DNA from 3 places in the Streptomyces sp. NBC_00016 genome. Region 1 is predicted to be linked to each of the others. Evidence: riboswitches for the same ligand, from Rfam matches in the RefSeq annotation. Region 1 holds a riboswitch; each other region holds the start of a gene.
What was found. A riboswitch is a leader RNA that binds a small molecule or an ion and turns the genes downstream of it on or off. The one in region 1 is predicted to bind ZMP and ZTP.
Positions count from the first base shown of each region.

Region 2: it holds a riboswitch for ZMP and ZTP, as region 1 does, so the genes downstream of both, OG933_RS00575 (bifunctional 5,10-methylenetetrahydrofolate dehydrogenase/5,10-methenyltetrahydrofolate cyclohydrolase) here and OG933_RS44480 (bifunctional 5,10-methylenetetrahydrofolate dehydrogenase/5,10-methenyltetrahydrofolate cyclohydrolase) in region 1, are expected to answer to the same signal.
Region 3: it holds a riboswitch for ZMP and ZTP, as region 1 does, so the genes downstream of both, OG933_RS17655 (glycine hydroxymethyltransferase) here and OG933_RS44480 (bifunctional 5,10-methylenetetrahydrofolate dehydrogenase/5,10-methenyltetrahydrofolate cyclohydrolase) in region 1, are expected to answer to the same signal.

Region 1 is NZ_CP108304.1:10,104,572-10,114,053, reverse strand. It holds gene OG933_RS44510 (catalase) at 1-462, opposite strand, end outside; gene OG933_RS44505 (DUF6131 family protein) at 878-1,033, opposite strand; gene OG933_RS44500 (Asp23/Gls24 family envelope stress response protein) at 1,121-1,609, opposite strand; gene OG933_RS44495 (hypothetical protein) at 1,921-2,427, opposite strand; gene OG933_RS44490 (hypothetical protein) at 2,493-3,047, opposite strand; gene OG933_RS44485 (MFS transporter) at 3,347-4,573, opposite strand; gene OG933_RS44480 (bifunctional 5,10-methylenetetrahydrofolate dehydrogenase/5,10-methenyltetrahydrofolate cyclohydrolase) at 5,155-6,021, opposite strand; ZMP/ZTP riboswitch at 6,044-6,129, opposite strand; gene OG933_RS44475 (GNAT family N-acetyltransferase) at 6,584-7,084, opposite strand; gene OG933_RS44470 (PPOX class F420-dependent oxidoreductase) at 7,136-7,504, opposite strand; gene OG933_RS44465 (hypothetical protein) at 7,802-9,094, opposite strand; gene OG933_RS44460 (FUSC family protein) at 9,340-9,482, shown strand, end outside.
Region 2 is NZ_CP108304.1:116,648-126,129, forward strand. It holds gene OG933_RS00565 (hypothetical protein) at 1-274, opposite strand, end outside; gene OG933_RS00570 (MFS transporter) at 574-1,800, opposite strand; gene OG933_RS00575 (bifunctional 5,10-methylenetetrahydrofolate dehydrogenase/5,10-methenyltetrahydrofolate cyclohydrolase) at 2,382-3,248, opposite strand; ZMP/ZTP riboswitch at 3,271-3,356, opposite strand; gene OG933_RS00580 (GNAT family N-acetyltransferase) at 3,811-4,311, opposite strand; gene OG933_RS00585 (PPOX class F420-dependent oxidoreductase) at 4,363-4,731, opposite strand; gene OG933_RS00590 (hypothetical protein) at 5,029-6,321, opposite strand; gene OG933_RS00595 (FUSC family protein) at 6,567-7,628, shown strand; gene OG933_RS00600 (GAF and ANTAR domain-containing protein) at 7,789-8,478, opposite strand; gene OG933_RS00605 (SDR family oxidoreductase) at 8,698-9,405, shown strand.
Region 3 is NZ_CP108304.1:4,011,606-4,021,087, reverse strand. It holds gene OG933_RS17685 (chorismate-binding protein) at 1-1,015, opposite strand, end outside; gene OG933_RS17680 (antibiotic biosynthesis monooxygenase) at 1,047-1,625, opposite strand; gene OG933_RS17675 (DUF3050 domain-containing protein) at 1,843-2,622, shown strand; gene OG933_RS17670 (DMT family transporter) at 2,603-3,469, opposite strand; gene OG933_RS17665 (hypothetical protein) at 3,599-4,078, shown strand; gene OG933_RS17660 (glutathionylspermidine synthase family protein) at 4,111-5,298, shown strand; ZMP/ZTP riboswitch at 5,420-5,510, shown strand; gene OG933_RS17655 (glycine hydroxymethyltransferase) at 5,551-7,002, shown strand; gene trpS (tryptophan--tRNA ligase) at 7,084-8,097, shown strand; gene OG933_RS17645 (2'-5' RNA ligase family protein) at 8,285-8,863, shown strand; gene OG933_RS17640 (decaprenylphospho-beta-D-erythro-pentofuranosid-2-ulose 2-reductase) at 8,885-9,482, opposite strand, start outside.

The DNA.
Region 1 (9,482 bases):
CAAGAATGCGGCGCGCGTGACGTTCTCGGCGGTGCCGTAGGCCTGGAAGATGCCGTGAGCGCCGGCGCCGCGGGCGTGGACCACGCGCTCGGGGATGCGCTCGTGGTCGAAGTGCATGATCTTCTCGCGCAGGTGGTGGTCCTGCAGAAGAACCGGCCCACGGGCACCCGCCTTGAGTGAGTGATCGGTGTCGTAGAGCCGGGTGCCCTGGGCGGTGGTCAGGTAGGTGCCGCTCTGCGCTTTACGGGTGGGGTCCGCGCCGGTGGGCTGGCCGGTGGGACTGACGGTTTCGGGGGTGCCTTGATCCGCCTTGGGCGGGAGCGGCGCACGCGGCTCGACAGGCTCCTCGACCGGCACCGGCTCCGGCGACGGTGCACCAGGCACGCCTTCGGCGGGACCCTCGTCGCCCAGCGCTTGCGTCAGCTTCTCAGCTGCGGCTTTGATCGGGTTGGGCTTCGACATCGTTCCTCCATGCTCGGGTACGGCCTACCTCGTCACGAGCCATGACCGCCACGGGCGGCGGCATAACAAGGGCATGAAGAACATCCGTCCAACGCCGCGCAGCCGTGTCCGGCCGCGCAAGTACCCCTCAGCGGACGCAGCAACTAGGTGCGCCCGTTGACTGGTCGTGCGCGACTCCTCGGGCTGTCACCGGTAGCGCGTACGAAGGGCCGCGCGGTCTCAGGGAGAGCCGCCGGCACTGGGATGGCGATGTCGACTTGGGCGGCGTACCGGCGGGTGTCGTCCAGTCCCAGGGCGGTGCGGCAGGCCATTTCCTCGGCCACGGTCGAGGTCGGCCACGGCACGCCGATCGGCTCGGCCGGGGCGACGCGGCAGCGGCCGTTCGTCCGCGGACCGATCGGCCGTCAGGGCCGGTTCACCAGTAGTGGCGTCGTCCGGCGACGGCGTGTCCCATCGCGCCGAGGATCCACAGGGCCGCTCCGACGGCCACCAGGATGACCCCGATGGTCCATAGGACGGCTATGCCGGTGACGAGGCCGATGACGAGCAGAACGACGCCCAGGATGATCATGACGTTCCCCTTGGGGAGTGGTGGCCGCTCCCCCGCGAGCAGCGGATCTTCATCTGTGCGAGAAAGGGGTGCGGGGGCTGTGGGAGCTCACCTCACCCGGTCCTCGTCGGGTTCGGACTCCTCCTCCTCGTCGGGGAGGCGGACGTCGCCGACGGCGATGTTCACCTCGACGACCTCCAGACCCGTCATCCGCTCCACAGCGTTGATGACGTTGGAGCGCACGTCGCCGGCCACGTCGACGATGGCGACGCCGTACTCGACGACGATGTCCAGGTCGACGGCGGCCTGGCGCTCACCGACTTCGACCTTCACCCCTTGCGTGACGCCCCCGCTGCCGCCGGGGACCCTGTCCCGCATGGCACCGAAGGCGCGGGCCACGCCGCCGCCGAGGTTGTAAATTCCCGGCACCTCACGGGCGGCCATGCCCACGATCTTGGCCACCACGCCGTCCGCGACAGTGGTCTTGCCCCGGGTCTGCGCCGGAGCCCCGACCCCGGTACGGCCCTTCAACGTGCTCACGTCCGCATCGGGCCGGCCCGTCGAGCCGCGGTTGCTGCTGGTGGTGGTGTCTGTCATGGCGATCGCCTCGGCCCCTGTCCGATGTGCTGTGCGGGCTCCGGGTACCCGCTTCTCCTGAGCCGCGAACGGATCGCACGATCAAAAGGAACGGCTCCGCTCGGTGACGCTCAGACGCCGGGTCCTCTTCGTGCATGGCGCGAAGCGAAGCCCGGATGTAGGCATGCAGGCGTGGTGGCATGCGGGCGCGGCGCTCCACCCTGATCGGTCCGTCGGAGGCGCGTCCGCGGGACGGGTGGGGCGATCAGGCCGGCGTTGTCCGGGCCTCTGCCGCCGTGCCACCGCGTCATGTCGTGTCGCGTCGCGTCGTGTCAGGTGACCAGCAGGCGGTTGAAGAAGGAACGGTAGTGGCGCAGCGCTTGGCGCAGGTCTTCGGTGTCGGCCTGTTCGCCCCTGTTCCACTGTCCTTCGAGTTCCTGTTTGTGGTCGGCGAAGGTGGCGGCCAGCCTCTGCATCACGTCGGCGACGAGGGCGTCGGCGGTGTGCACGGCGTCCCGCGGGTCGTCCACAAACCTGTCCTGCACCTCCTGCCAGCGGGTGCGGAACCCTTCCTCGTCCTCTGTGGTGAGGAGCTGCGGGACGTCGTCCTCGCCTTGGACGGGCTGGCCCGCGGTCCGGGCCGGAGTGCCTGCCGCGGCCTCCACCGGCTCCCTTTCAGCGGGCTTGCTCGGCGTGTCCGTGCTCTCACCGGGGAAGGTCGGCACATCGGCAGGAGGGCCGGCCGCGCCCTCCTGTACGGACCGGTCGCGAGGCCGGGCGAGGTCGTCGGTGGACAGGCCGCTCGCGGCGGCGGTGCCCGGTGTGTCTTCGCGTCGCATGTCTCCTCCGTTCCTGGACGCCTGGCGGCGTCCCGGTTCGGGCGGCGGGCTGTTCGCTGAGCCCTTCAGGCCCGGGCGTGGCGGGGTCGTCCGCCGTCAGCGAGCAGCTCGTCGAACAGGGCGCGGTAGTGCACCATGGCACCCCGCAACTGTTCGGTGGTCGCCTCGTGGCGGGTGCTGAGCACGTCGACATCGTGGGCGGCCCGGTAGTGCTCGAGGGTGCGGCCGTGCTCGACCGAGAGGTCCTTGAGCTGTTGCTCGAAGTCGTGGGTCGGGTAGCCGCGCTCGTGCATCAGGGAGGTCACCAAGCGGTCGGCATCGTGCACGGCGTCTTCCGGGCGGTCCACGAATTCGTCCTGCACGTTGGTCCAGTCCCGCGTGTACCGATCCCTGACGCTGCTGTCCAGCGGCTTGATGTCCAGCGTGTCATGTCGCTTCTCGCGGGCACGGAGCTCACGCTCGCCGGCCGTGCGGCTGTCGGCGTCCTCTACCGTGCGCGTGTACTCCGGGCCGAAGCGCTCACGCAGCTTCCGGCGGCGCCTGAGGGAGACCGCGACGGCTACCAGGGCGATCACCACCACGACGGCAACGATGATTGCCAGAAGTGTCCCTGTCGACATGGGCAGGACCCCCTCACGGGCGCGCCATATATTCCTATTTTGCCGATTCCCTACCTTTTGCCTTTGAAACGAGACAGCTGATCAGTACCTGCAGAAGGCAGCACCGCAGCCCGGCCGGCCCGCCCTGCCGGACTGCGGACCGCGGACCGCGGACCGCTGACTGCTGACTGCTGACTGCTGTCTGCTGACTGCGAGGAAGCACCGCACGGGGGTGCACTTGCCGGCGGACTCGGGCCTGTGCGCGCGGATCCTGTGGTCCGCCATGACTTCGGGAGAGCGCCCCCACCGTGCACGCGTTGTCAGGCCGTCGGGATCTGCCGGGCCTCGGCCGGGGATTCCGTCGGGGTTTCGGCTGCCGATGACGTGATCAGTGCGGAGGGTCCGGTCCCGCGGTCGGTGAGGCCAGCGAGGAGGGCGAGGGCGAGGCCGGCGGCGGCGAGGGCCGCGCCGACCAGGGCGGGCGAGGCCCAGCCCCAGCCGGCCGAGATGGCCAGGCCGCCGAGCCAGGCGCCGCCGGCGTTGGCCAGGTTGAAGGCGGAGTGGTTGGAGGCCGCCGCCATCGTCGGGGCGTTCCTCGCCTTGGCCATGAGCAGCATCTGCACGGGTGTGGTGACCAGGGCGCCCATCGCGCCCATGAAGGCGAGTGTCACCAGGGCGGGAACGGTGCTGTGGACCGTGAAGTAGAACGTCACGAGCGACGCGCCCAGCAGGGCGAGCCCTCCGTACAGCGTCGGGCGCAGGGCGCGGTCGGTCAGCGGGCCCGCGATCAGCGTGCCCAGCGTCATTCCGCCGCCGTAGAGCGCGAGGACCCAGGTGGTCGAGGAGTCGGAGAGACCCGTCACGTGGGTCAGGATCGGCACCAGGTAGCTGTAGACGGCGAAGAAGCCGCCGAATCCCACGACGGCGGTGGCCAGGCCGAGGGCGACCTGCCGGTTGCCCATGGCGCGCAGTTCGTGCCGGATGCCGGCCTGGTTGCTGCGGGGCTGGTCGGGGACGAAGGCGGCCAGCGCGGCCAGCGCGACGAGGCCGATGACGGCGACGGCGCAGTAGGCGTAGCGCCAGCCCAGTTGCTGTCCGAGAGCCGTGCCGGCCGGGACGCCGATGATGTTGGCGATGGTGAGTCCGAGGAACATCCTCGACACGGCCCGCCCGGCCCGTTCGGGGGCGACCAGCCGGGAGGCCACGACGGCGCCCACGCCGAACAGTGCTCCGTGGGGCAGGCCCGCCAGGAAGCGTGCGGCGAACAGCAGGCCGAAGCCGGGTGCGAGGGCGGACGCGACGTTGCCGATCACGAACAGGGCAGACAGCAGGAGCAGGAGTCGTTTGTGGGCGATGCGCGCGCCGATGCCCGTCAGGAGCGGGGCACCGACGACGACGCCGAGCGCGTAGGCGGAGACGATGTTGCCGGCGTGCGGCACGGACACGCCGACCCCGTCGGCGATCTGGGGCAGCAGCCCCATCGTGGCGAACTCGGTCGTACCGATACCGAACGCGACGAGGGCAAGGGCCAGCAGGGCCAGTGGCATGGAGCGGAAGTACCTTTCGCGGGCGGCGGTCCGGATCGTGGCGGAGCAGGCGGGACCACGAGGTGTCCTGCTCCTGTGGCCATTCGCGCCGGCCACCGTTGCCCGGTGCGCCCCCCAGGGCAGGGAAGGCCCACAAGCAGTGCAGCGGTGGCACATGCCCACGCATTCCAAGATCGGCCGACAGGAATTATGGCCTGCATCACACCGGCTCCGGGGGTCGGTCATGCGGTGCCGGTCATGCGGGTGCCGGCCATGCCCCGGGCGCGCGCAGGGACGGTCTGCGGGCGGCGGAGGGTCGGTCCCCGGCCGGTGGCGGAGGGTCGGTCCTCGGCCGGTCGTCGTCGGTGCTGAGCGCTCAGGCACTTGAGACAGGCAAGTGGTCAGGCGGCCGCGGTCGTCATGGACGGGGCACGGGCGGGCGGCCCGTGCCCCGTCGGCGGCCGGCGGCCGGCTCCCGGCTTCGCGGTCGTCGGCGTCTCGTTCTGCAGGCAGGCACGCACGAACAGCCCCCGCGCGATGTCGGTGCCGGTATCGCGCGGGGGCTGTTCGTGGCTGCTGCGGTCGCCGTTGCGACGGAAGGGTCAGTGGTGCGTGATGCCGAGTTGGTTCGAGGCGGCGTCGACGGTCTGCGCGAGCAGGACGGCGATGGTCATCGGGCCGACGCCGCCGGGCACCGGGGTGATCAGACGGGCTCGGGTGAGGGCGGTGTCGAAGTCCACGTCGCCCACGTTGCCCGGGTTGTAGCCGGCGTCGATCACCACCGCGCCGGGCTTGATGTCCTCCCCCCGGATCAGCCGGGGCCGTCCCACGGCCGCCACCACGACGTCCGCTTCCCGGATGATGTCCGGCAGGTCCGCCGTGCGGGAGTGGCAGTAGGTCACCGTCGCGTTCCGGGCGAGCAGGAGCATTCCCACCGGTTTGCCGAGGATCGCGCTGCGGCCCACCACGGCGGCGCGCCGGCCGGTGAGATCGACGTCGTAGGCCTCCAGCAGCCGCATGATGCCGCCCGGGGTGCAGGACACGAAGCCCGGCAGCCCGAAGCTCATGGCGGCGAAGGAATGTGCCGTGACCCCGTCGACGTCCTTGTGCGGGGCGATGGCCTCGAACGCCGCCCGCTCGTCGATGTGCGGGCCGCAGGGATGCTGGAGCAGGATGCCGTGCACGTCCGGATCGTCGGACAGGCCGGCGAGCGTGTCGATCAGCTCGGCGGTCGTGGTGGTGGCGGGCAGAGCGATGTGCCGGGACCGGATACCCGCCTTCGCGCACCGCGCCCGTTTCATACGGACGTAGGTGACCGACGCGGGGTCCTCCCCCACCAGCACCGTCGCCAGGCAGGGGCTGGTCCCGGTGTGTTGTGAGATCTGTGCCGCCTTGGCAGCAGCCTCTTCGACGATGCGTCCGGCAAGACCGGTGCCGTCCATGAGCTGGGCCGTCCGAGTCGCGGACATCGTTGCCTCCGGGGTGTGGCCGACCACTCGCCCAGGCGCACGGCAACGACGTCTCGTCAGACCGCTCCCCGGTGGTGCTCCACCTCAGCGCCAGTCACGGCCCACAGCGCACTGTAGTAGACGCGCAGCCTGCTCACACCGGTCAATGTCCGGTGCCAGGAGGCGACTTGCCGGGGCCCGCCGGCTCGGGCCGGGGGCGGGGGCGAAGGGTGGGGTCGTGAAGGGGCGGTCGCCTGCGCGGCGAAAGGCTCTGCGGGGCTTCAGCCGGACGATCGTCCCCGCAGGCAATAGGTGAGGCCCGGGGACACTGTCCCCTTCACGACCACGTCCTGCACAACACGGCCTGCCCTGGCGGCATTCCCGTGCCGTCACCGTGGCGGCATTCCCGCACCGTCGACCGGCCCGGCGGGCTCCCGTCCCGGCTCGGGGGAATCACGGGACCGGGGCCCTGCCGTCGCCTTCCCGGCAGCGTGGGCATACGGATGCGTCAGGCGCCCGTGCGGCTGCGGCTGCGTGCTTGGGGCATGTGCGGGCCGCGGCCGCGTGTGGCTGAGGCGGCTGTTTACACGGTGCGCTCCATGCAGAGCAGTTGGTCGCGCGTTTCCCATGAGGGGACGACGGTGAAGCCGAGCCGCTCGTACAGGGCGATGGCGCTCGTGCGCCATTTCCACACCGACAGGCGTACCGTGCCGACGCCGTTGTCCGCGGCGTGCGCAAGCGCGGCGGCGATCAGGCCGGACGCGATACCCCGGCTCCGCGATGCCGGGTCGGTCCAGAGTCTTTTGATCTCCGAGCGTCCGCCGGCGGGGGCGGTCAGCACGACGCAGCCCACGGCTGTGTCGCCGCCGCTCAGAGCGATCAGCACGGTGTCGTCGGCGAACGCGGCCCGCGGGTCGAGGATTTCCGTCCGGTAGCGGTCCGGCAGCGCGTCCACATCGGCGACCGGGTCGCCCTTCTCGGCCTGCGTCCGCAGGTGGTAGGCCGCCAGCAGCTCGGCCGGCCGGGCCGCCGCAGGGCCCTGACCTGGCCAGCGGACGATGACAACCCCGTGTCGATCGGTCATTGCGCCAGCATCACACGAGCCGTACCCGCGCCTCAGGAGGGGTGGGTACGGCTAGTTCTCGAGGCCCCAGCTGTGGATCCGCCTGGGGTGGACGCGGATCACCTCCTCGCTGAAGTGCGGGCCCAACTCGTGCGGGCCGACGAGGAGTTCGGCCTCTCCTCGGATGTCCACGCCGCGCACGGTCCAGGGCCGCAGGCTCACGACGTCGTCCACGACGAGCGCGGCCTTCGGGTTCTTGCGGAGATTGCGCCACTTCTTCGTCTGTCCCATGGCGAATCCGCCGATCAGGATCGTGCCGTCTTCCTGCAGGAAGAACCCCACGGGATTGGCCTGCGGCTGCCCCGACGGGTCGACCGTCGCGAGGCGCCCCAACCGCTGCGACATCAGGTACGCGCGTTCGGCCGTGCTGAATTCGGTCATGGCAGCAGCCAAACATGTTCCCGGCCGCGCGCACATCGGGTCACCGACCTAGGTCCGGGGGCTGAGACCGAGTCCCGACCCTGCAACGTCAACGGCGCCCCACACGCTGCTGCGCCACCCCTTCTACAGTGAGGCGTTCCTCAACCCGGGCCTGCGCGACGGCCCAGGGCTGGCTGGAGGAGCAGGTCCGTGCCAGCGCCCTGGAGCGGCAGACCGGCGATCTGCGGCACGTCATCGGCCGCCCGGCCACCACCCTCGACGAGGCCGGCGGTGCCGTACTCAAAGGCTTCAGGGGCTTCAGAGGCTGCGGAAGTCCTTCGCGTCGGGGTAGGTCACGTCGGTGCAGCCGCGCCGCTTGGTGATGTCGTCGACGTAGGCGCGGAACAGGGTGTTCAGTCGCCGGGAGCCGAGGATGTCGTCGTAGGTGTAGCTGGAGCTGAGGGTGTGCAGGGCGGGTTTGCCGTCGCAGACGGAGGAGGCCCACCACGCTCCGTCGGCGTGTCCGGCCGTTCCCGCCTTGATGATCGCGTCCTGGGCGCCGAGGGCCTCATATCCCACGGTGTGCGCCTCCGGGCCGAAGTAGGAGGCGGTGCGCAGCCACCAGGGCGAGTGGGTGAGCGCGCTGCGGGCGTAGTCGCGCTGGTCGTCGTTCAGTTCGTCGGCGATCCGGCCCACCTGGTCGGGGCCGACCGCCAGAAGGCAGCCTTCGAGGGGGTTGGCGTTGCGCAGGGGTATCGCGAGGGCGCGGTCGGGCAGCCGGTCCTGTCCCTGTTGTGTGAGGTGTGCGGCGAACCAGCTGCAGGAGCCGCCGGCCGTCTTCGCGGGGCGAAGAGTGATCGGCACGGAGGCGAGCCGGCGGCCGGGCAGGGCGGCCAGGCTGGTCTTGCAGCCGATCCGGTCGGCTGCTGCCTCGGCGGCGGTGCGGGCGATGCGGGCGAGGCGTTCACGGTCGGCCGCGGAGACGTCGTCGTAGTCGGCGCGGGCGGTGACGTTCAGCAGTTCGGGGGCCGTCGTGCGGCTGCCCGGTCCGCACGCGGCGCGCACGGTCGTGTACCAGTCCCCGTACCGGCCCAGGGTGCCGTCGCCCACGGGCCACGCTTCGGGGCGCCGGTCGGCGACCGCCGTGACATCGTCCTTCTCGCCGTTCTCGGTGTCGTCGGTGTCGTCGGTGTCGTCGGTGTCGTCGGTGTCGTCGGTGTCGTCGGTGTCGTCGGTGTCGTAGAACGGCTCGAGTCCGCTGTCGTCACCGATCCAGTTCATCGGCTCGGAGGCGTCGCTGCGCCGCACCACCAGCGTGAACAGACTCGTGGTCTTTCCGGGGCCGGGCACCTTGTAGACGGTGCAGGAACTGTGCAGTTCGCGGCTGTCGATCCGGTACTCGTCGTAGTCGCTGGCCTTCGCCCGGACCATCCCGCCCTGCAGGTCCATCACCGCGGCCCCCGACACGAGCCCGCCGCACGCCGCGCTGATGTCGCGCTCGCTGGACGCGCGGTCGCGGAGGTCGTCGGCCGTCAGCCAGCCCGCGTACAGGCTCAGCCCGATCCCGCCCCACGCCGTCCACCGCCACAGCCCGATCAGTCCCGCGCGCACCGCAACTCCCCCGTTGTGAACCCGTCCGGCGCGATCCGTGCCGCGCCGGTCGCCGAGCGTAGACGGCCGCCGTCCGGCACGTTGAGGGAGGGCGGCAGACACGTTCCGCGTAGACCCGCGGGCGTGCGGGCGGCTCGTAATCTGGTCGGGTCTCATCGCCTGTGGGAGGGAAGTGTGCTCGTGCCGCCGTACGGGGAAGGGGCTGCGGGCGGGACTGCGGGCGGGGCTGTGCGTTGCCGTCGGCGGTGAGCGTCCTGGGCCGCCTCGGCCGTCCGGTGCCCGGCGGGCTGCGCCCGCTGAGCGTGCAGGAGGTGCGGGGCGGGGCCCGGATGGTGCTGTGCGCCACGCTGTCGTGGTACCTGGCGGTCGAGCTGGGCATCAACAGTGC
Region 2 (9,482 bases), about 10 Mb from region 1:
CGAATTCGTCCTGCACGTTGGTCCAGTCCCGCGTGTACCGATCCCTGACGCTGCTGTCCAGCGGCTTGATGTCCAGCGTGTCATGTCGCTTCTCGCGGGCACGGAGCTCACGCTCGCCGGCCGTGCGGCTGTCGGCGTCCTCTACCGTGCGCGTGTACTCCGGGCCGAAGCGCTCACGCAGCTTCCGGCGGCGCCTGAGGGAGACCGCGACGGCTACCAGGGCGATCACCACCACGACGGCAACGATGATTGCCAGAAGTGTCCCTGTCGACATGGGCAGGACCCCCTCACGGGCGCGCCATATATTCCTATTTTGCCGATTCCCTACCTTTTGCCTTTGAAACGAGACAGCTGATCAGTACCTGCAGAAGGCAGCACCGCAGCCCGGCCGGCCCGCCCTGCCGGACTGCGGACCGCGGACCGCGGACCGCTGACTGCTGACTGCTGACTGCTGTCTGCTGACTGCGAGGAAGCACCGCACGGGGGTGCACTTGCCGGCGGACTCGGGCCTGTGCGCGCGGATCCTGTGGTCCGCCATGACTTCGGGAGAGCGCCCCCACCGTGCACGCGTTGTCAGGCCGTCGGGATCTGCCGGGCCTCGGCCGGGGATTCCGTCGGGGTTTCGGCTGCCGATGACGTGATCAGTGCGGAGGGTCCGGTCCCGCGGTCGGTGAGGCCAGCGAGGAGGGCGAGGGCGAGGCCGGCGGCGGCGAGGGCCGCGCCGACCAGGGCGGGCGAGGCCCAGCCCCAGCCGGCCGAGATGGCCAGGCCGCCGAGCCAGGCGCCGCCGGCGTTGGCCAGGTTGAAGGCGGAGTGGTTGGAGGCCGCCGCCATCGTCGGGGCGTTCCTCGCCTTGGCCATGAGCAGCATCTGCACGGGTGTGGTGACCAGGGCGCCCATCGCGCCCATGAAGGCGAGTGTCACCAGGGCGGGAACGGTGCTGTGGACCGTGAAGTAGAACGTCACGAGCGACGCGCCCAGCAGGGCGAGCCCTCCGTACAGCGTCGGGCGCAGGGCGCGGTCGGTCAGCGGGCCCGCGATCAGCGTGCCCAGCGTCATTCCGCCGCCGTAGAGCGCGAGGACCCAGGTGGTCGAGGAGTCGGAGAGACCCGTCACGTGGGTCAGGATCGGCACCAGGTAGCTGTAGACGGCGAAGAAGCCGCCGAATCCCACGACGGCGGTGGCCAGGCCGAGGGCGACCTGCCGGTTGCCCATGGCGCGCAGTTCGTGCCGGATGCCGGCCTGGTTGCTGCGGGGCTGGTCGGGGACGAAGGCGGCCAGCGCGGCCAGCGCGACGAGGCCGATGACGGCGACGGCGCAGTAGGCGTAGCGCCAGCCCAGTTGCTGTCCGAGAGCCGTGCCGGCCGGGACGCCGATGATGTTGGCGATGGTGAGTCCGAGGAACATCCTCGACACGGCCCGCCCGGCCCGTTCGGGGGCGACCAGCCGGGAGGCCACGACGGCGCCCACGCCGAACAGTGCTCCGTGGGGCAGGCCCGCCAGGAAGCGTGCGGCGAACAGCAGGCCGAAGCCGGGTGCGAGGGCGGACGCGACGTTGCCGATCACGAACAGGGCAGACAGCAGGAGCAGGAGTCGTTTGTGGGCGATGCGCGCGCCGATGCCCGTCAGGAGCGGGGCACCGACGACGACGCCGAGCGCGTAGGCGGAGACGATGTTGCCGGCGTGCGGCACGGACACGCCGACCCCGTCGGCGATCTGGGGCAGCAGCCCCATCGTGGCGAACTCGGTCGTACCGATACCGAACGCGACGAGGGCAAGGGCCAGCAGGGCCAGTGGCATGGAGCGGAAGTACCTTTCGCGGGCGGCGGTCCGGATCGTGGCGGAGCAGGCGGGACCACGAGGTGTCCTGCTCCTGTGGCCATTCGCGCCGGCCACCGTTGCCCGGTGCGCCCCCCAGGGCAGGGAAGGCCCACAAGCAGTGCAGCGGTGGCACATGCCCACGCATTCCAAGATCGGCCGACAGGAATTATGGCCTGCATCACACCGGCTCCGGGGGTCGGTCATGCGGTGCCGGTCATGCGGGTGCCGGCCATGCCCCGGGCGCGCGCAGGGACGGTCTGCGGGCGGCGGAGGGTCGGTCCCCGGCCGGTGGCGGAGGGTCGGTCCTCGGCCGGTCGTCGTCGGTGCTGAGCGCTCAGGCACTTGAGACAGGCAAGTGGTCAGGCGGCCGCGGTCGTCATGGACGGGGCACGGGCGGGCGGCCCGTGCCCCGTCGGCGGCCGGCGGCCGGCTCCCGGCTTCGCGGTCGTCGGCGTCTCGTTCTGCAGGCAGGCACGCACGAACAGCCCCCGCGCGATGTCGGTGCCGGTATCGCGCGGGGGCTGTTCGTGGCTGCTGCGGTCGCCGTTGCGACGGAAGGGTCAGTGGTGCGTGATGCCGAGTTGGTTCGAGGCGGCGTCGACGGTCTGCGCGAGCAGGACGGCGATGGTCATCGGGCCGACGCCGCCGGGCACCGGGGTGATCAGACGGGCTCGGGTGAGGGCGGTGTCGAAGTCCACGTCGCCCACGTTGCCCGGGTTGTAGCCGGCGTCGATCACCACCGCGCCGGGCTTGATGTCCTCCCCCCGGATCAGCCGGGGCCGTCCCACGGCCGCCACCACGACGTCCGCTTCCCGGATGATGTCCGGCAGGTCCGCCGTGCGGGAGTGGCAGTAGGTCACCGTCGCGTTCCGGGCGAGCAGGAGCATTCCCACCGGTTTGCCGAGGATCGCGCTGCGGCCCACCACGGCGGCGCGCCGGCCGGTGAGATCGACGTCGTAGGCCTCCAGCAGCCGCATGATGCCGCCCGGGGTGCAGGACACGAAGCCCGGCAGCCCGAAGCTCATGGCGGCGAAGGAATGTGCCGTGACCCCGTCGACGTCCTTGTGCGGGGCGATGGCCTCGAACGCCGCCCGCTCGTCGATGTGCGGGCCGCAGGGATGCTGGAGCAGGATGCCGTGCACGTCCGGATCGTCGGACAGGCCGGCGAGCGTGTCGATCAGCTCGGCGGTCGTGGTGGTGGCGGGCAGAGCGATGTGCCGGGACCGGATACCCGCCTTCGCGCACCGCGCCCGTTTCATACGGACGTAGGTGACCGACGCGGGGTCCTCCCCCACCAGCACCGTCGCCAGGCAGGGGCTGGTCCCGGTGTGTTGTGAGATCTGTGCCGCCTTGGCAGCAGCCTCTTCGACGATGCGTCCGGCAAGACCGGTGCCGTCCATGAGCTGGGCCGTCCGAGTCGCGGACATCGTTGCCTCCGGGGTGTGGCCGACCACTCGCCCAGGCGCACGGCAACGACGTCTCGTCAGACCGCTCCCCGGTGGTGCTCCACCTCAGCGCCAGTCACGGCCCACAGCGCACTGTAGTAGACGCGCAGCCTGCTCACACCGGTCAATGTCCGGTGCCAGGAGGCGACTTGCCGGGGCCCGCCGGCTCGGGCCGGGGGCGGGGGCGAAGGGTGGGGTCGTGAAGGGGCGGTCGCCTGCGCGGCGAAAGGCTCTGCGGGGCTTCAGCCGGACGATCGTCCCCGCAGGCAATAGGTGAGGCCCGGGGACACTGTCCCCTTCACGACCACGTCCTGCACAACACGGCCTGCCCTGGCGGCATTCCCGTGCCGTCACCGTGGCGGCATTCCCGCACCGTCGACCGGCCCGGCGGGCTCCCGTCCCGGCTCGGGGGAATCACGGGACCGGGGCCCTGCCGTCGCCTTCCCGGCAGCGTGGGCATACGGATGCGTCAGGCGCCCGTGCGGCTGCGGCTGCGTGCTTGGGGCATGTGCGGGCCGCGGCCGCGTGTGGCTGAGGCGGCTGTTTACACGGTGCGCTCCATGCAGAGCAGTTGGTCGCGCGTTTCCCATGAGGGGACGACGGTGAAGCCGAGCCGCTCGTACAGGGCGATGGCGCTCGTGCGCCATTTCCACACCGACAGGCGTACCGTGCCGACGCCGTTGTCCGCGGCGTGCGCAAGCGCGGCGGCGATCAGGCCGGACGCGATACCCCGGCTCCGCGATGCCGGGTCGGTCCAGAGTCTTTTGATCTCCGAGCGTCCGCCGGCGGGGGCGGTCAGCACGACGCAGCCCACGGCTGTGTCGCCGCCGCTCAGAGCGATCAGCACGGTGTCGTCGGCGAACGCGGCCCGCGGGTCGAGGATTTCCGTCCGGTAGCGGTCCGGCAGCGCGTCCACATCGGCGACCGGGTCGCCCTTCTCGGCCTGCGTCCGCAGGTGGTAGGCCGCCAGCAGCTCGGCCGGCCGGGCCGCCGCAGGGCCCTGACCTGGCCAGCGGACGATGACAACCCCGTGTCGATCGGTCATTGCGCCAGCATCACACGAGCCGTACCCGCGCCTCAGGAGGGGTGGGTACGGCTAGTTCTCGAGGCCCCAGCTGTGGATCCGCCTGGGGTGGACGCGGATCACCTCCTCGCTGAAGTGCGGGCCCAACTCGTGCGGGCCGACGAGGAGTTCGGCCTCTCCTCGGATGTCCACGCCGCGCACGGTCCAGGGCCGCAGGCTCACGACGTCGTCCACGACGAGCGCGGCCTTCGGGTTCTTGCGGAGATTGCGCCACTTCTTCGTCTGTCCCATGGCGAATCCGCCGATCAGGATCGTGCCGTCTTCCTGCAGGAAGAACCCCACGGGATTGGCCTGCGGCTGCCCCGACGGGTCGACCGTCGCGAGGCGCCCCAACCGCTGCGACATCAGGTACGCGCGTTCGGCCGTGCTGAATTCGGTCATGGCAGCAGCCAAACATGTTCCCGGCCGCGCGCACATCGGGTCACCGACCTAGGTCCGGGGGCTGAGACCGAGTCCCGACCCTGCAACGTCAACGGCGCCCCACACGCTGCTGCGCCACCCCTTCTACAGTGAGGCGTTCCTCAACCCGGGCCTGCGCGACGGCCCAGGGCTGGCTGGAGGAGCAGGTCCGTGCCAGCGCCCTGGAGCGGCAGACCGGCGATCTGCGGCACGTCATCGGCCGCCCGGCCACCACCCTCGACGAGGCCGGCGGTGCCGTACTCAAAGGCTTCAGGGGCTTCAGAGGCTGCGGAAGTCCTTCGCGTCGGGGTAGGTCACGTCGGTGCAGCCGCGCCGCTTGGTGATGTCGTCGACGTAGGCGCGGAACAGGGTGTTCAGTCGCCGGGAGCCGAGGATGTCGTCGTAGGTGTAGCTGGAGCTGAGGGTGTGCAGGGCGGGTTTGCCGTCGCAGACGGAGGAGGCCCACCACGCTCCGTCGGCGTGTCCGGCCGTTCCCGCCTTGATGATCGCGTCCTGGGCGCCGAGGGCCTCATATCCCACGGTGTGCGCCTCCGGGCCGAAGTAGGAGGCGGTGCGCAGCCACCAGGGCGAGTGGGTGAGCGCGCTGCGGGCGTAGTCGCGCTGGTCGTCGTTCAGTTCGTCGGCGATCCGGCCCACCTGGTCGGGGCCGACCGCCAGAAGGCAGCCTTCGAGGGGGTTGGCGTTGCGCAGGGGTATCGCGAGGGCGCGGTCGGGCAGCCGGTCCTGTCCCTGTTGTGTGAGGTGTGCGGCGAACCAGCTGCAGGAGCCGCCGGCCGTCTTCGCGGGGCGAAGAGTGATCGGCACGGAGGCGAGCCGGCGGCCGGGCAGGGCGGCCAGGCTGGTCTTGCAGCCGATCCGGTCGGCTGCTGCCTCGGCGGCGGTGCGGGCGATGCGGGCGAGGCGTTCACGGTCGGCCGCGGAGACGTCGTCGTAGTCGGCGCGGGCGGTGACGTTCAGCAGTTCGGGGGCCGTCGTGCGGCTGCCCGGTCCGCACGCGGCGCGCACGGTCGTGTACCAGTCCCCGTACCGGCCCAGGGTGCCGTCGCCCACGGGCCACGCTTCGGGGCGCCGGTCGGCGACCGCCGTGACATCGTCCTTCTCGCCGTTCTCGGTGTCGTCGGTGTCGTCGGTGTCGTCGGTGTCGTCGGTGTCGTCGGTGTCGTCGGTGTCGTCGGTGTCGTAGAACGGCTCGAGTCCGCTGTCGTCACCGATCCAGTTCATCGGCTCGGAGGCGTCGCTGCGCCGCACCACCAGCGTGAACAGACTCGTGGTCTTTCCGGGGCCGGGCACCTTGTAGACGGTGCAGGAACTGTGCAGTTCGCGGCTGTCGATCCGGTACTCGTCGTAGTCGCTGGCCTTCGCCCGGACCATCCCGCCCTGCAGGTCCATCACCGCGGCCCCCGACACGAGCCCGCCGCACGCCGCGCTGATGTCGCGCTCGCTGGACGCGCGGTCGCGGAGGTCGTCGGCCGTCAGCCAGCCCGCGTACAGGCTCAGCCCGATCCCGCCCCACGCCGTCCACCGCCACAGCCCGATCAGTCCCGCGCGCACCGCAACTCCCCCGTTGTGAACCCGTCCGGCGCGATCCGTGCCGCGCCGGTCGCCGAGCGTAGACGGCCGCCGTCCGGCACGTTGAGGGAGGGCGGCAGACACGTTCCGCGTAGACCCGCGGGCGTGCGGGCGGCTCGTAATCTGGTCGGGTCTCATCGCCTGTGGGAGGGAAGTGTGCTCGTGCCGCCGTACGGGGAAGGGGCTGCGGGCGGGACTGCGGGCGGGGCTGTGCGTTGCCGTCGGCGGTGAGCGTCCTGGGCCGCCTCGGCCGTCCGGTGCCCGGCGGGCTGCGCCCGCTGAGCGTGCAGGAGGTGCGGGGCGGGGCCCGGATGGTGCTGTGCGCCACGCTGTCGTGGTACCTGGCGGTCGAGCTGGGCATCAACAGTGCCCCCATCGCCGCTGTGCTGCCTGCGGTGTTCACCTTGTCCGGGATCCCGCTGTGGGCCCCCCGGCTGGGGCTCTACCGTCTGGGCAGTGTCCTGCTGGGGGTGGGCATCGCGGCGCTCGCCCTGCGCTGGCTTCCCGTGTCCACGCTCTCCCTCGCCGTCGTGGTGAGCGCCGGATACCTCGCCAGTCTCCTGGTGCGTATCGACGGTGCTCCCAGCCAGCAGGTGCTCGTCAGCGCCGTGCTCGTCTTCGGTGTGCCCGTCTCCGGCTATCCGGAGCAGCGCGTTCTGGAGAACCTGGTGGGGATCGCGGTGGTCATCCTCCTGGGTCCCCTGCTGTGGCCTCCCGACCCCAGCCGTCTGCTGTCCGGCCGGCTCGACGCCTACCGCGACCGGCTCGACCGTCTGCTGGCGGAGCTGGGCCGCCACCCCGGCCGGGCCCCGCTGGGGCAGGGGGCGGGGCAGAAGGCGGGGCAGGCGGGGGGCCTGTGGCAGCAGCCCCATGACCTCGCGCGGGATCTGGACCGGGCCCGGCGGGCGCTGCGCTGGAGTGTGACGCACCGTCGTTCGGCCGCCGCGCTCGACGAGGTCGGATACCGCATCCAGCTGGCCGAACGCACCGCGGCTCCCTTGCACTGCCTCACCGCGCAGCTGCGGGCCGCGGGCGGGCAGGCGGCGGCCGGCCCCGGTGACGCTCACGCCGGGGAGGGCCCCGGCCCGTTGCTGGACGCGGTGCGGCACGCGCTGATCCGCGCGCTGGCCGGCGCCGATCCCACGGAACCGATCGCCCGGGCCCGGGTGATCGGCGAACGGGGCGGGCCTGCCGGGAGCGGCCGGCACGACAGCCTGCTTCGCGGCATCCTGCTGCTGGTCCTCGACCGGCTCGACGACTACCGCGAAGCGCATTTCACCGGACGGTGACCTGCCGGTGGACCGGCGGCATCACCAGGGCCGGGTGCCGGCCGGTGGGCAGGCCGCCCTCCCACCGACACGGCAGGTCGCCCTCCCACGGACACGGCAGGTCGCCGTCCCACTCTTACGGCAGTTGGCCTCCCACCGTGACGGCAGGCCGGCTCGCACGTCAGGCGAGGCCGCGGCCTGCGCAGACCAGGCGGGCGACTTCGCGGAGTTTGACGTTGTTCTCCTGCGAGTAGCGGCGCAGCACGTCGAAGGCCTGTTCCTCGGTGATGTGGTGGCGGCCCATGAGGATGCCCATGGCCTCGCCGATGGCGTGCCGGGTGGCGATGGCCTGTTCCATCTGGGCGTGGGTGCGGGCGCTGGAGAGAGCGACCGCGGCGTGGGAGGCGAGCAGCCAGCCGGCCGTCTCACTGGCCTCGGTGAACGCGCCGGGTTTGCGGGAGTAGAGGTTCAGCGCGCCGAGGTTCTCGTCCTCGGTGAACAGCAGGAAGCCCATCATGCTGCCCACGCCGAGCGAGTGGGCCCTGGGGGCGTAGGCGGGCCAGCGCTGGTGCTCGCCGGTGAGGTCGGGGATGCGGAAGAGCCGTTCTCCGCGCGTGCTGCGGGCGGCGTCGAAGCAGGGTCCTTCGCCGAGCTGTTCCTGGAGGCGGTCGCTGTCGACGACGAGTTGGTCGGTGGGGGCGAGGGTCTGCACCTTCGTGGCGTGCCGTACGAGAATGCCGGCGGCGTCGCAGCCGTCGACCAGTTCGGTGGCCGAGGCGGTGATCCGCTCCAGCGTGTCGTCGACCGAATCCTGTGCCAGCAGGTCACGTGCCATCGAGGCCATCTGCTGTGCGAACCGACCCCAGTCCACTCCGACTCCTGTTCATCGCCTGTCTGGAGAAGCCTCCTACCCAGCCTTTCACGCAACCTGCACAGCGGTGGCTGTGAGTGACGCTCCTTCTGACCGGAAGGTGACCTGTCCACGGTGCCGGAAGGTCACACGGAACGCAGGTCCGTGCAGCCTCTGGCGCGGCAGGCGTCGCAGCGGCGGGGGCGCGCCGGTGACGGTGGTTCGCTACCGTGTCGGTCCATGACGGTCCTGATCATCGGGGGCAGCGGTTTCCTGGGCGCCGCGCTGATCCGGCAGGCCGCCGCCGCGGGGCGGCAGACGTCCGCGACGTTCGCGTCCCGGCCCGGCAGTGCCTCGTACGGTGTGGCCTGGCATCCGCTCGACGTCCGCGATCCCGCGCGGGTCGCCGCGGTGATCGCGGATGTGGCCCCGTCGGTCGTGGTCAACGCGTCGAGCGGCGGCGCCGACTGGTCGGTCACCGCCGACGGCGCCGTCCGCGTGGCGCTGGCCGCCGCCGGGCAGGGCTGCCGCCTGGTCCATGTCTCCAGCGACGCGGTGTTCTCCGGTGCGCGCGTCCGGTACGACGAGAGCTGCCCGCCCGATCCCGTCACTCCGTACGGTGCCGCGAAGGCCGCTGCCGAGACGGCGGTGCGGCTGCTGGTGCCGGCCGCCGCCGTCGCCCGGACCTCGCTGATCGTCGGACACGGCCGGTCCGTGCACGAGCGCTTGGTGCACGCCCTGGCCGGCGGCACCCGTGTCGGGGCCTTGTTCACCGACGACATCCGCTGCCCGGTGCATGTCGACGACCTGGCCGCCGCCCTGTGGGAGATCGCGCTGTCCGACACGGCCGGGATGTTCCACCTCGCCGGGCCGGACGCCCTGAGCCGCCACGTTCCCTGTCAAGTTCTTCTGTTCAGTCTCCTGGAGCTCCTGAGTGCGTGCTTTTGATAGACCCAGGTCAGCCCCACCCGTCACTACGAGTTCAACCTGAGTAGTCCTCGAGTTGGCCGTCCGGGACGGGGCTG
Region 3 (9,482 bases), 6.1 Mb from region 1:
AGCCGACATAGCCGCCGGTGAAGTCGAAGGGGAGCCCGGTGGCGTCGACCCGACGGCTCGCCAGCTGCCGCTTGAGATAGTCGAAGACGCTCGCCCGGACCTTGCGCGTCGGCCGCCCGGCCCGCTCGATCTCGCAGAGGCCGGCCTCGACGTCGTACCGGACGAACTCGGCGAGCGGACCGCTGTCGTCGCCGAAGAACGAGAAGCGGGAGAGTCCCCGCTCGACCCGGGAACTGTCCAGCCAGAACGCCCGCGGCGAGTCGGCGTACAGCCGCGTGAAGGCGGCCTCCGCGTCGATCGCCTCGGCGATGCGGCGGGTGTGCAGCCGGAGGGCGGGCCGGTCGGCCCGGCGCGGGCGGGGGACGGTCACCCTGGGGCTCGGCATCGCCGCCGCGGCCGGGGTGACCGCGGTGTTCTTCGTGCGAGGCCTGCGGGCCCGCTCGGCCGTCAGGTTCCGGAAGTTGACGAGCATCCGGTGGCCGTATTCGGTGAGCACCGACTCCGGGTGGAACTGCACGCCCCACAGGGGCCGTTCGCGGTGCCGCAGTCCCATCAGGACGCCGTCCTCCGCCCAGGCGGTCGGCTCCAGGGAGTCGGGCAGCGGCTCGCGTACCGACAGCGAGTGGTAGCGGACCGCGGTGAAGTTCTGCGGCAGCCCCTGGAACAGGTCCCGACCGTTGTGGCGGACGGCCGACAGATGCCCGTGCCGCGGCTCCGGGGCGGGCACCACCCGCCCGCCCTCCCCGTGCGCGATGCCCTGGTGGCCGAGGCAGACCCCGAGCACCGGCACCGGGGACTCGGCGAGCACTCTGGCGCTGATGCCGAAGTCACGCGTCCTCGACGGATGTCCGGGTCCCGGCGACACCACCACGTTGTCGAAGGCGCAGATATCGGGAACGGCGTCCGCGGGGGCGTCATTGAGGATCACCACCGGCTCCTCGCCGTTGACCTCGGCGATCAGCTGGAACAGGTTGTACGTGTACGAGTCGTAATTGTCGATGAGCAGGGTCTTCACCCGCCCACCTCCTTGGGGTCGTTCTCTGGCTCTATGCGGTCCGTCGTTTATGCCGTCCGCGAAGCGCCTGGAGCGGTGGATACAGCCATTTCTTGAAGAAACGCTGAAGGCGAGGCATGAGAATCCAGGTGACCAGGGCCGTCACGCACAGGCAGAGCAGCAGTGTACGAATGAACGGGTTGAGGTCACCGAGATAGGGAAGCACGATCAGATTGAACAGGAGCACCGGTGGGAAAACCGCGCTCATATTCACGAACCATAACTTCCATTTCGACGGCGGGGCCGGCGCCTTCGGTGCGGGGGTCTGGGCGTCGAACCAGGCCTTGGAGCCGCGCACGCTCCTGCGGTCCGTCTGCCGGGCGATGTCCAGCGCCCGGCCGTCCCACTCGACCCTGGCGGCCGAGTCCTCCCAGGCCCGGGCTGTGCCTTCGGTCGCGAAGCGATAGACCACATGCCACTCCGCCTCTCCATCGACAAGTACACCGCCCCCCAGGAAGCCGGGTTGCCGTGCGCTCGCGCCCAGCATGGCCCACCCCCAGGAGTGGAAGTCGGCCTCGCGGCCCGGCACCACGCGATATGCGGCGGTGACGGTGACGGGATTACTGGTCACACCGTCGAGTACGCGGGAGAGAGCGCTTGCGTTCACAGGTTCTTCAAACTTCTACAACTGTCTTCGACTGTCCGGAACGCGGCTTTTAATCTCCTTTTCGGCGGTCTTGACTCCTTCTGTCGAGCGGTACTGCCGGTAACTTCTCCGGGATTCCTGGAAGCGCTTGCCGGTGCGTCGGGAGAAGTGCACGATCGAGCTCCCCCGTCGAAGGAGAACCATGTCCAGGTACGACTGGAAGCTGACCCATGAGGGAATCGAAAGGGCCCGTTCGGCAATAGAACCGGTCCGAAAGGAAGTGACCGCTCATCCGGTCTATCAGCGGATAAGCAGCCGGGAACACATGGCCGTCTTCATGGCGCACCACGTGTTCGCGGTATGGGATTTCATGTCCCTGCTCAAGTCGCTCCAGCGCGACCTCACCTGCGTCGACGTCCCCTGGGTGCCGCGCGGCTCGGAGGTGAGCCGGCGGCTCATCAACGACATCGTCCTCGTCGAGGAGAGCGACGAGCTGAACGGCGGCTTCACCAGCCACTTCGAGCTGTACCGGGCCGGCATGGCCGAGGCGGACGCCGACACCACCCGGATCGACACCTTCCTCGCGCTGATCGGCGAGGGCCACGACGTGCCGTCGGCGCTGCGGGTCGCCCGGGTCCCCGCCCCCGCCGCCGAGTTCGTGCGCACGACCTTTCAGATCATCGCCGACCGGCCGCTGCACTGCCGGGCCGCCGCCTTCGCCTTCTCCCGGGGGGACCTCATCCCGGACATGTTCGACCAGGTGATCAAGAAGGAGGGCACCGACCGGTTCCCGCTCTTCCGCGACTACCTGGCCCGCCACATCGAGGTGGACGGCGAGGAGCACACCCCCATGGCCATGCAGATGGTCGCCGACCTGTGCGGCACGGACGACACGCGCTGGCAGGAGGCCGTCGAGACGGCCACCCTCGCGCTGGAGGCGAGGATCCGCCTGTGGGACGGCATCACGGAGGCGATGGCCTGACCGGCGGCTCCGGTGCCGGCTCCGTCACGGACGCCTCTTCGGGCGCCTCCCCGAACCGGGCCAGTGCCAGCGCTCCCGCCACGGCGACGGCGAAACCGAGTACGGCCAGCCAGCCGAGCCCCTCCCGGGTCCGGTCGCCCAGCCACACCACGCCCACCAGCGCCGGACCGATCGTCTCGCCGATCACCATCCCGGCCGTGGCGGTCGTCACCGACCCCCGCTGGAGAGCCGTCGTCAGCAGCAGGAACGCGGCACCGCCACCCAGCAGCAGCGCGTACAGGGCCGGGTCGGTGAGCAGCTCCGACGGGTCGAGCGAGTCGATCAGCCGCACCGCCACCTCCACCACCCCGAACCCGAAACCGGCCCCGAGGCCCAGCACCAGCGCCCGTGCGCGTCCGGTCAGCCGCCGTCCGGCCAGTCCCAGCAGCAGCACCCCGCCCGCCGCGCCGAGCATCACCCACGGCAGCGCCTGCGGTCCGCTCTCCTCGCCCTCCGTCCCCGCCGCCAGGCCCAGCATCGCCAGGCCCGCGCACACCACCCCCACCGCCGCCCACTCGGTCCGGCTCAGCCGCACCCGCAGCAGCCGCGCCGCGACCACCGCCGTCACCGCCAGGCTCGACGCGAGGGCCGCCCCCACGGCGTAGATCGGCACCGAGCGCAACGCGGCGATCTGGAACAGGAACCCCAGCCCGTCCAGCGCGAGCCCCGCCAGATACCGCCACTCCCGCACCGCCCGCAGCAGCAGCGCCGCGTCCCCGCCGCTCCCGCCGACGGCCGCCCGCGCCGCCATCGCCTGCAACACCGTCGCCGTACCGAAGCAGACCGCCGCGCCGAGTGCGCACACCATTCCAAAGAGCACGAAAGGACTGTAGGGGAACGGCTGGTGGGCGGGCCGCCTTCGGTCGCTCTCGGCACGGTGTCTAGGCTGACGGCCGGAAATCGTCGTAGCGGCGATGCGGAAACGGGGAGACGGAACATGGCGGACGCGCGTCGCAGACTTCGCTCGGGCACGGTCGTACTCGGCGGCATGGGAGTGCTCGCGGCGGCCCTGTCCGCCTGCTCCTCCGACCCCGACAAGCGGTGCGTCGACCGCGACAGCTACAACCTCACCAAGGGCTACAAGGTCGTCGCCGACAAGAACTGCAAGTCCACGTCCGGCAAGTCCGGCTCGGCCGGCAAGGTCGGCAAGTCCGCCACGGCCGCCACCGACGCCGCCTGGTACTACGGCGGCGACAAGAAGGGCTCCTGGGTCGACGGCGGCTCCTTCACCAAGCCGGGCAAGGGGTCCAGCGGCTCGACCGGTTCGAGCAGCAGCAGTGGCGGCAGCAGTAGCAGTGGCGGCAGCAGCAGCAGCGGCGGCAGCGGCAGCAGTGGCGGCAGCGGAGTCGACCGGAACGGGTTCGGCGGCGACAGCGACAGCGGCAGCGGTGTCGGCAAGGGCAGCTCGGGCGGCTGAGCGCCCGAGCGGCTGAACAGGACACCGGCACCGTGCGACGTCACACCATCGAACCCCGCCCCGACTGGCAGCGGACCGTCGAGGACCAGGGTCTCGTCTACCCCCTCACCCGTCACCCCGACGGCCGGCTGCGCCCCTACTGGGACGAGAGCGCGTACTACGTCTTCACCCTCGACGAGGTCGAGGCGCTGGAGGAGACCGTCGAGGAACTGCACACCATGTGCCTGGCGGCCGCCGCCCACCTCGTCGAGACCGACCGCCTCGCCGACCTCGGCATCACCGACCCGCGGATCGCGGCGGCGGTCGCCGAGGCCTGGCACCGGCGTGCCGAACTCCCCTCCGTCTACGGCCGTTTCGACCTCCACTACGACGGCACCGGCCCGGCGAAGCTCCTGGAGTACAACGCGGACACCCCCACCTCGCTCGTGGAGGCGGCCTCCCCCCAGTGGTTCTGGATGGAGGAACGATTCCCCGGCGCCGACCAGTGGAACTCCCTCCACGAACGCCTGGTCGCCGCCTGGAGGAAGCAGGCCCCCCTGCTCCCGCCCGGCAGCCCGCTCCACTTCGCGCACTCCTCGGCGGACGAGCTGGGCGAGGACCTCATGACGGTCGCCTACCTCAAGGAGACCGCCGAGCAGGCCGGCCTGGACACGGCCTGGATCTCCATGGAGGAGATCGGCTGGGACCCGCTGTCCGGCCGCTTCGTCGACCGTCAACTCCGCTTCATCCGCAGCTGCTTCAAGCTCTACCCCTGGGAGTGGCTGACCACCGACCGCTTCGCGGGCCATGTCCTCGACACCCTCGACAACGGCGGCGGCACCGGCACGACCCTGTGGATCGAACCGGCCTGGAAGATGCTCCTCAGCAACAAGGCCCTGCTGGCCGTCCTGTGGGAGCTGTACCCCGGACACCCCAACCTCCTCCCCGCCTACCTCGACGGGCCCCGCGAACTGGCGGCCACCACCGGCTATGTCGCCAAGCCGCTGCTGGGCCGCGAGGGCGCCGGCGTCACCCTGCACGCACCGGGCGGCGATCCCGCCCCGCGCACCGACGAAGCCTGCTGCTACCAGCAGTTGGCGCCCCTGCCCACGTTCGACGGCAACCACGTCGTCCTCGGCGCGTGGACGGTGGAGGACGAGTCGGCCGGCCTCGGCATCCGCGAGTCCTCCGGCCTGATCACGGACGAGTACGCCCGCTTCCTGCCCCACGTGATCCTCTAGGCGCCGCGACCCCGGTCCGACGGCTGCTCCAGGGCGACCGGAGGCGTGCTCCTGCGCGGATCCGACGTCGCTCGCATGGTGGACGCCGGACCTTGGGATTCGGGCCTGCCCGGTAGGCTGGCGAGCGGGCCGTGACTGGCGCGCTGGGATGGGACGGACCATCGGGGAGCGGCCTGTGAGCGACAAGAGTGCCGTGCGCCTGGGCCAGACCGAGAACCGTGACCGCACGCCACGCCCCCGGAGGCCGACGACATGTCCGAGCAGCAGTCCCTCTCCACCGAGTCCACCGCCTTCCGTGCCGCACTCGACGTGATCCGCGCCGTCGAGCCGCGCGTCGCCGACGCCATCGGCCAGGAGGTCCACGACCAGCGCGAGATGCTCAAGCTGATCGCCTCGGAGAACTACGCCTCCCCGGCCACCCTCCTCGCGATGGGCAACTGGTTCAGCGACAAGTACGCCGAGGGCACCATCGGCCGCCGCTTCTACGCCGGCTGCCGCAACGTGGACACCGTCGAGGCGCTGGCCGCCGAGCACGCCCGCGAGCTCTTCGGCGCCCGCCACGCGTACGTCCAGCCGCACTCCGGCATCGACGCCAACCTCGTCGCCTTCTGGTCGATCCTCGCCGACCGCGTGGAGGCCCCGGCCCTCGCGAAGGCGGGCGTCCGCCAGGTCAACGACCTCTCCGAGGCCGACTGGGCCGAGCTGCGCCAGGCCTTCGGCAACCAGCGGATGCTCGGCATGTCGCTGGACGCCGGCGGCCACCTCACCCACGGCTTCCGCCCCAACATCTCCGGCAAGATGTTCGACCAGCGCTCCTACGGCACGGACCCGGCCACCGGCCTGATCGACTACGAGGCCCTGCGTGCCTCGGCCCGCGACTTCAAGCCGCTGATCATCGTCGCCGGCTACTCCGCGTACCCCCGGCTGGTGAACTTCCGGATCATGCGCGAGATCGCCGACGAGGTCGGCGCGACCCTCATGGTCGACATGGCGCACTTCGCCGGCCTGGTCGCGGGCAAGGTCCTGACCGGCGACTTCGACCCGGTCCCGCACGCCCAGATCGTGACGACCACCACCCACAAGTCCCTGCGCGGCCCCCGCGGCGGCATGGTCCTGTGCGACGACTCCCTCAAGGACCAGGTCGACCGCGGCTGCCCGATGGTCCTCGGCGGCCCGCTCCCGCACGTCATGGCCGCCAAGGCCGTCGCCCTGGCGGAGGCCCGCCGGCCGTCCTTCCAGGACTACGCCCAGCGCATCGTCGACAACTCCCGCGCCCTCGCCGAGGGCCTGACGCGGCGCGGCGCGACCCTGGTCACCGGCGGCACGGACAATCACCTGAACCTGATCGACGTGGCCTCCTCCTACGGGCTCACCGGCCGGCAGGCCGAGGCGGCGCTGCTGGACTCGGGCATCGTCACCAACCGCAACGCCATCCCCGCCGACCCGAACGGCGCCTGGTACACCTCCGGCATCCGCATCGGCACCCCGGCGCTGACCACCCGGGGCCTGGGCACGGCCGAGATGGACGAGGTCGCGTCCCTGATCGACCGGGTCCTGACCACGACGGAGCCCGGCACGACGAAGTCGGGCGCCCCCTCGAAGGCCGCCCACGTCCTGGACGCGAAGGTCGCGGACGAGATCTCCCGGCGGGCGACCGACCTGGTGGCGGGCTTCCCGCTGTACCCGGAGATCGACCTCGGCTGACCCCGGCGGCACCCCGGGCGGCCCCCGTGGCCGCCCGGGACCCGTTCCGGGCGGTCTCCGCGCTCTGAGACAATGATGGACATGGCCTCAGACCGACCCCGCGTGCTCTCCGGAATCCAGCCCACCGCCGGCTCGTTCCACCTCGGCAACTACCTCGGCGCCGTCCGCCAGTGGGTGGCGCTCCAGGAGACCCACGACGCGTTCTACATGGTCGTCGACCTGCACGCGATCACGGTCCCGCAGGATCCGAAGGAGCTCAGCGCGAACACGCGGCTGGCCGCCGCCCAGCTCCTCGCGGCCGGTCTCGACCCGGACCGCTGCACGCTCTTCGTCCAGAGCCACGTCCCCGAGCACGCCCAGCTCGCCTGGGTCATGAACTGCCTCACCGGCATGGGCGAGGCGAGCCGGATGACCCAGTTCAAGGACAAGTCCGCCAGGCAGGGCGCCGACCGCGCCTCCGTGGGCCTGTTCACGTACCCGATCCTCCAGGTCGCGGACATCCTGCTGTACCAGGCCGACGAGGTGCCGGTCGGTGAGGACCAGCGCCAGCACATCGAGCTGACCCGCGACCTCGCGGAGCGTTTCAACGGCCGCTTCGGCGAGACCTTCACGATCCCGAAGCCGCACATCCTGAAGGAGACCGGGAAGATCTACGACCTTCAGGACCCGTCGATCAAGATGAGCAAGTCGGCGTCCACGCCGAAGGGCCTCATCAACCTGCTCGACGAGCCGAAGGCGACGGCGAAGAAGGTCAAGAGCGCGGTCACGGACACCGACACGGTCGTCCGCTACGACACCGAGAACAAGCCCGGCGTCAGCAACCTGCTCGGCATCTACTCGACGCTGACCGGCACGAGCGTCCCCGAGCTGGAGCAGCGCTACGAGGGCAAGCTCTACGGCGCGCTCAAGACGGACCTCGCCGAGGTCGTCGTCGACTTCGTGACGCCGTTCCGGGACCGCACCCAGCAGTACCTGGACGACCCCGAGACGCTCGACTCGATCCTGGCCAAGGGTGCGGAGAAGGCGCGCGCCGTCGCCGCGGAGACCCTCTCCCGGACGTACGAGCGGGTCGGCTTCCTGCCCGCGAAGCACTGAGCGGCGCTCGGAAGCACGCGGAAGCACTCGGGGCGCACCGCACACCTGTTCCTCTGGGCAGAGCGCTGCACATCACTTTCCCTGCGCCTGCCCAGAGCACAGCTGTGGCCGTACAGTCGATAGCCGTACGACTGAGTACGAACCCGGCAACACACCCCGCCAGGACGACATGACGACAGGAGAAGACGTGGGGACCGTAACGATCGGTGTGTCGATCGCGGTCCCGGAGCCTCACGGCAGCCTGCTCCAGGAGCGGCGCCTGGGCTTCGGCGACGTCGCGGCTCACGGCATCCCCACGCACGTCACACTGCTGCCGCCGACCGAGGTCGGGACGAACGCGCTGCCCGCCGTCGAAGCGCACCTCGGCGAGGTCGCCGCGGCCGGCCGCCCCTTCCCGATGAGGCTGTCCGGCACCGGCACCTTCCGGCCCATGTCGCCGGTGGTCTACGTGCGGGTCGTCCAGGGCACCGAGACCTGCGCCTGGCTCCAGCAGCGGATCCGGTCCGCCTCCGGGCCGCTGACCCGCGAGCTCCAGTTCCCCTACCACCCGCACGTCACCGTCGCGCACGGCATCGACGAGGCGGCGATGGACCGGGCCTTCGACGAGCTCGCCCACTACGAGGCCGAGTGGTCCTGCACCGGCTTCGCCCTCGCCGAGCAGGGCGCCGACGGCGTCTGGCGCAAACTGCGCGACTACGCCTTCGGGGGCGCGGTCGTACCCCCGCAGGCGGCCCACGTCGACCGCGGCTCGCTGCCGACGCGCTAGCGGCGCGCCCCGGCGGCTCCGCTAGATCGGCAGCCTGCGGAACAGCCCGCGGGGCGCGTGACGCAGCGCCGACATCACCACGCGCAGCACGCCCGGCACCCACACCGTCTCCGAGCGGCGCCGCAGCCCCAGCTCGACGGCGGTGGCGACCGCCTCGGGGGTGGTCGCCAGCGGCGCCTCGGGCAGCCCGGCGGTCATCTTCGTCCGGACGAACCCGGGGCGTACGACCATGACGTGCACGCCGGTCCCGTGCAGCGCGTCGCCCAGTCCCTGGGCGAAGGCGTCGAGGCCCGCCTTGCTGGAGCCGTAGATGAAGTTCGAGCGGCGGGCCCGCTCGCCGGCGACGGAGGAGAGGACGACCAGGGAGCCGTGCCCCTGGGTCTGCAGGGCGCGCGCGGCGACCAGCCCCGCCGACACCGCCCCCGTGTAGTTGGTCTGCGCGACGCGCACCGCGGCCGCCGGGTCGCGTTCGTCGTTCGCCTGGTCGCCGAGGACGCCGAAGGCGAGCAGCACCGCGTCGACGTCGCCCTCGGCGAAGACCTTGCCGAGGACCGTCTCGTGGGACGCGGGGTCGAGCGCGTCGAAGGGCACGGTGTGGACGTCCGCCCCCAGGGTGCGC